2 regions of the Cytobacillus sp. FSL R7-0696 genome follow, and region 2 is predicted to be linked to the other one. Evidence: predicted binding sites of a transcription regulator. Region 2 holds the regulator's gene; the other holds the start of a gene.
What was found. Region 2 encodes LexA, which represses DNA repair genes until DNA is damaged. Its sites were predicted from a motif close to CGAACATATGTTCG; they were not measured.
Positions count from the first base shown of each region.

Region 1 (3,218 bases), 970 kb from region 2:
GTTATTCTAATAGCCTACGGATGGAAGTTGCTTCTCAAGGTGTGTATATTACAACAGTGAATCCAGGCCCATTTGAGACGAATTTTTTTGATATTGCTGATAAAGAAGGCACATATGTGAAAAATGTTCAGCGATATATGTTAAAGCCGGAGTATGTTGCGCGAAAAGTTGTTGATGTGATGTTGACGCCAACAAGAGAGGTCAATCTCCCAAGGTGGATGAATTTAGGGAGTAAAGTATTTGCCATTGCTCCCAGATTATTTGAATGGGCTGGACGCGGTGTGTTTAATAAAAAATAATGTTTCAAGTTGAATGGTTTGCATCGGGCTGTTTTTATCTATATGGTGAAATCGTGAAGATATTTATAGAGAAAAGGTGATAAATATGAAAGCAAAATTTGAACCGTTATTTGAATCCTATACATTTCCTAACGGTGTGACAGTTAAAAATAGACTTGCACTCGCACCGATGACACATTATTCTTCTAATGATGATGGCTCTATTTCAGAAGAAGAATTAGTCTTTATTAAGGCCCGTGCAAAGGATTTAGGTACAGTTATTACTGCTTGTGCCAATGTAACACCAAATGGTAAAGCTTTTCCTGGTCAACCAGCTATTTACGATGACCAGTTTATTCCTGGTTTAAAAAAACTAGCTGAGACGGTTCAACAAGAAGGGGCAAAAGCGGTGATACAAATTCATCACGGCGGCATTTCATGTCCTTCTGAACTTGTTCCCGATGGTGATGTTGTATCTGCGTCAAATATCGATCGTGATAACCAAAAGGCTCGTGCCCTATCGACAGGGGAAATTGAAGAAATCATCGAAGCTTTTGGAGAAGCAACGAGAAGAGCAATTGAAGCAGGTTTTGATGGAGTAGAAATTCATGGTGCAAACGGGTATTTAGTACAGCAGTTTTATTCCCCTTATACGAATAACCGTACGGATGAATGGGGTGGATCTGTAGAAAATCGGATGAAGTTTCCATTGGCTGTTGCGGAAGCTTGCCAAAGAGCGATTGATAAGCATGCAAAGAGACCATTTATTTTCGGTTATCGCTTCTCACCTGAAGAGCCGTCGACACCTGGTTTAACAATGACTGAAACCTTTCAACTAGTGGATGCTTTATCAAATCTTCCATTCGATTATTTGCACATCTCTCTTATGCATGTACTATCTACTCCTCACCGCGGGGCGGATACAGAGCGCACAAGAATTGAGCTGGTGAATGAAGTAATTAACGGACGTGTTCCGTTAATGGCCGTTGGAAAAGTGAATTCACCTGATGACGCATTAGCTGTTAGAGAACGAAATATCCCGCTTATTGCTATAGGTAGAGAATTACTCATTTCACCAAGATGGGCTGCATATATTCAAGAAGATCGTCTTGAGAAAATAGAATATGCCCTGAATTTAAAAGAAAGAGATAAATATGACATTCCGAACGGATTATGGGAAGTGATCCTAGCTGCAGAAGGTTGGGTCCCATTTACTCGCTAGAAATCTTTAGAAAACATGAACATGAACAATTTGTTCATGTTTTTTTTTGTCTTATTTTGGTTACAAAAGCGGTTTGCTCATACATCAATAGTGAAACGGTCAAAGATAGCGGAAAAACAGTGATTTTTTTGACTATCCATTAAACATTCTCGTTAAATAACAGGCATGTCAAATAAAAGACGAAAAGCTGGGACTTTTTAGATTTAGGCAAAATATCATAATATGTCGAATATTTATACATAGGATAATGGAAGGAGCAGCCTTCTGCTGTACAAGAGTTTGTTTTTCCCCATAGGCCATCTCATCTAATGATAGAGCTATTCTTATTTAATCCCAGGTTTTGTCTAGACAGTCGAATATAAGAAATTCGTCGTAAAATTTCCATTGAAAGGGAACGTATATTCGGTTAATATTATGGGTATAAATAAACGGAACATAAGTTCTTATTTTATAGTGGGAAGAGGCAATCTAATGGTTGATTATAGTGTAATGCCAAAACAACAAATTTTATGTATAGATATGAAGAGCTTCTATGCCAGTTGTTCAGCTGTTATACGGGGATTAGATCCAATGGAATGCTATCTTGTAGTGGCGGGAAATCATGATCGTAAAGGCAGTGTCATTCTTGCTGCTTCACCGAGAATGAAGAAAGAATTTGGCATAAAAACAGGATCGAGGCTATTTGAAGTACCCAATGACCCCCGCATTATTATTGAAGAGCCAAAGATGGCTACGTATTTACGTGTCTCTATGGAAATTACACGTGTATTTCATCGCTATGTACCAAAAGAGGCTGTGCACACTTATAGTGTCGATGAAAGTTTTATTCGTATTGACGGAACAGAACATATATGGGGTGACGCCTATACGATTGCCCAAAAGATAAAAGATGATATCGAAAGGGAATTTCAACTACCTTCATCTGTTGGGATTGGTCCTAATATGTTAATGGCAAAGCTTTGTCTTGATTTAGAAGCAAAGAAGGCTGGTATTGCTGAGTGGACTTATGAACAAATAGAAGAAAAGCTTTGGCCGATTTCTCCATTAAGTCAAATGTGGGGTATAGGCAGTAGAATGGAGAAAAATTTGAACAGTATGGGCATTTTCACGGTTGGTCAGCTTGCCCATTTTAATCTAACTACACTAGAAAAAAAGTTTGGTATTATGGGCAATCAGCTTTATTATCACGCATGGGGAATAGATTTGTCAGAAATCGGTGCTCCGATTTTACAAGGTCAAATTAGCTTTGGGAAAAGTCAAATCTTGCTTCGAGATTATACTGATAAAGAAGAAATCAAGCATGTTGTTTTAGAAATGTGTGAGGAGGTTGCAAGAAGGGCGCGCACACATCGTAAGGCTGGAAGAACCGTTCATTTTGGGCTTGGATATAGCAAGGATGAGTTTGGTGGTGGATTTTATCGTTCTCGGACAATGGAGGAGCCGACAAATGTAACAATGACCATTTATCATGTTTGTTTAGCTTTATTAGATGAACATTATAACGGCAAAACGGTTCGGAAGATTACTATTTCTCTTGGACAAATAACCGATGATCACGAGTATCAGCTTAGTTTATTTGATCAAAACGGCTTTAACAAGCGCAAGCTCGGCTATACCGTCGATCGCATTCGTGCCCGCTTCGGATCTGCTTCCTTATTGCGAGCGGTTTCTTATACCGATGCAGGTACAGCGAGACATAGAGCAACACTTGTCGGTGG
Region 1 is NZ_JBBOWA010000001.1:3,364,986-3,368,203, forward strand. It holds gene MKX29_RS17385 (SDR family NAD(P)-dependent oxidoreductase) at 1-299, shown strand, start outside; gene MKX29_RS17390 (NADH-dependent flavin oxidoreductase) at 385-1,500, shown strand; gene MKX29_RS17395 (Y-family DNA polymerase) at 1,972-3,218, shown strand, end outside.
Region 1: MKX29_RS17395 (Y-family DNA polymerase) is a predicted target of LexA. The motif match lies at 1,892-1,905, and genes of this name have one in related genera.

Region 2 (3,218 bases):
ACTGTGATCGTCACGATGATCGTCACGACGATTGTTGCGACAAGAAAAATCGTGTAAGAATCACTACGATCTGTTGCGATAATATCGTTGCAGTTGAAACACGATAGTTAGGAGTTTCTTTATTGTGTCTTAGCGGATGCAAGGGCTATAACTGTTTAGTATTAACATTCAACTTGGTATCTATTTAATAGATACCAAAAATCGAGTCCAAAGCAGCCATAACGGCTGCTTCTTTATTTTATAGTTAGGTTTGACAAACAAAAAGAAGGTTCACAGAGAAAATAAAATGGTCTTTTAACAGGGGGATATAGCCCGTACATCTCCAAGACCCTCGACATATAGTATTAACATAATGATAGAAAGGAGGAAGAGATATGGGATATAATAATTGTTTTTTTGGAAGAAGACCAAGATATTCAGACTCATATGGATATGACAACAACAATCATGGTTGTGGTAATTACAGCAAAGATGACAATAAGGATTGTGGCTGTGATGAGTTCTTTAAGAACATTTCCCGTGGTGAGGATGTGAGAGTATTTCTTAAAGGTGGCGGCCATGTGTTCGGGGAGTTTATCGATATTCGCGGTAATTTAGTCTTCCTAGCTAAAGCAGACTGTGATCGTCACGATGATCGTCACGATCATTGTTGTTGTGACAAGAAAGCTCGTGTACGAATTACTACGATCTGTTGTGATGATATCGTTGCAGTTGAAGTATAAGGAACTTAGGAAACCCGTAAGTTGAAAGTGCTTTTACTTTGTTTTAATGGAAGCTAATATATGGGAAAATAACTATTGCTGATACTAAAAGGCATATTCAAATGCAGTTTTAGCGGCAGCTTCAGACTGTAGACAAACTCCTTATATGAGTTTGTCTACAGATTTATTAAGATTAGGAAGAAAATTTATAAGTATTGATGCGGATAATCGAAATCAATAAGAAATAGTATTTTGTTTTAGTTACCAATCAATTGAATAATTAGCATTTAATCCAGTTAGCCATCTGTTTTTCATGAAAAATGCTTTATTTTTTATTTACCCATAAAACATCATGTTTAAAAACAATATTTCGTATTGAATTGATGAACCGTACTTCAGGAGAGTGGTTCTATGTGCTGTGTAAGACATACATATGACAATTTAAGAAGCTACTCAACGTTAAACAAAATGGTAATGTGTTATATCCCTTCCATAAAGGTGAAACAGACTGTTTAAGCGGGAAGTTAGTTGTCTAGATATAATTAAATCTTGTTATATACAACAAAAAACCGTTCATAAGAACGGAATAAAATTTTATTCTTGATCTTTTACTTTTAGGGTATCTAATAATTTTAAGATACCCTCACCTCCCATACCAGATACGAGAGAGATGATGAAAACAGCAGTGGGGGAATCCGGTGTTGTTGTCACAATGACAAATACGGACGCCAGTCCTCCTAGTAAGATGTCTTCTAAGAACCCTAAATAAATGAATTTTTTTGTCATCCGTGGCTTGACTAGTTTGCCTAATCTCTGCAAATGTCCTGCAACACCGACAATTCCACCAATCAACGCAGCGAAGAGAATGTTCATTAACATTTTTCCTTCACACTCCTAAAGCCGAGATTTTTTTGCGACCTTAGGTTGATTCTTGGTGTAAATTTCATTATAATATATTTTTGTCTCCATGTAATGATTCTATTTTACTGAATTTTTCAAATTTTATAATTGTATGAGTAACATATAAAGATAATTGCAACTATTAAAAAGGAGTGTCAATAATGACACTCTTTTTTTAGTGTATTTGGCGATAAACACCAATTACTTTGCCTAAAATAGATACATTGTGCAGGATAATCGGCTCCATGGTAGGGTTTTCTGGTTGCAAGCGGATAAAGTTCTTCTCTTTAAAGAATCGCTTAACGGTGGCCTCATCATCTTCTGTCATAGCAACCACGATTTCTCCATTATTTGCTGTTTGTTGCTGCTTGACTATGACATAATCACCATCTAATATGCCAGCTTCAATCATACTTTCTCCCATAATTTCAAGCATGAAGATATTTTCATCACTCGGAGCCATTCTTTCAGGTAAAGGAAAATATTCCTCAACATTCTCAATCGCAGTAATGGGGTGACCAGCAGTAACCTTACCGATAATAGGAACATTCACCGTTTGCACTTTAGGAATTGGGTTGCTTTCTTCTAAATTTAATACTTCAATGGCACGGGGTTTTGTCGGATCTCGACGAATAAGTCCTTTACTCTCTAGTCTGGCTAGATGGCCATGTACGGTTGAACTTGAAGCAAGTCCAACAGCTTCACCTATTTCCCTAACGGAAGGTGGATAACCTTTTTGTTTTACTTCATCTTTTATAAAATTCAATATATCTTGCTGCCTCTTAGATAATTTCACGCTATCACGCACCTTCGTCAATTTCATTAAGATTATTATACCATCAGTAGTAAATAGATACAAACATAAGTTCGAATTTTCTTATTGACAGAAACAAATGTTCGCATTATACTAAAATTATCAAATCGAACATATATTCTATTCAGGGGTGGCAATTAATGATAAAACAATTGTGGAATTCTTATAGTTATGCTATTATTCTTATCGCTTTTAGTTTCGGTATGGCTTTCTTATTATTTTTGAACACTGGTAATGCAAATCAGGTGGAATATGTAAAAGTTGAAGTAAAACAAGGAGATTCTTTATGGAAAATGGCGGAGGAATTTAAAGATGCCCATCATATGTCTTCTAAAGACTTTGTTGCTTGGGTAGAAGAATTTAATCATATACATTTAGGTAAAATACATCCTGGTGATAAGGTGTATCTTCCCATTACAGATGGTGAAATAATATCTGAAACAAATTTAGCTAGTGTGATATTAGAAGACTAAAGGAATGAAAGAGAATGAATGTAATTATATATTGCAGAGTGAGTACGACGAAAGATACCCAGGAAACGTCTCTTGCTAGACAAGAGGAAGAACTTTTACATTTAGCGAGAATGAAGGATATGAATGTGGTTGAAGTCATACGTGAGAAAGCAAGTGGTTATGATTTAGAAAGAATTGGTTTGTTGCAATTATTGGAGTTACTTAAACAAAATCAAGCAGAGGCTGTTCTTATTCAAGATGAAACCAGGATTGGAAGAGGAAATGCTAAAATTGCCATCTTACATTGTATACTTAAGGAAAATGGGAAAATTTATACTATTGCCCATAATG
Region 2 is NZ_JBBOWA010000001.1:4,339,137-4,342,354, reverse strand. It holds gene MKX29_RS22135 (hypothetical protein) at 1-107, shown strand, start outside; gene MKX29_RS22130 (hypothetical protein) at 375-722, shown strand; gene MKX29_RS22125 (DUF4257 domain-containing protein) at 1,296-1,580, opposite strand; gene lexA (transcriptional repressor LexA) at 1,777-2,424, opposite strand; gene yneA (cell division suppressor protein YneA) at 2,556-2,888, shown strand; gene MKX29_RS22110 (YneB family resolvase-like protein) at 2,903-3,218, shown strand, end outside.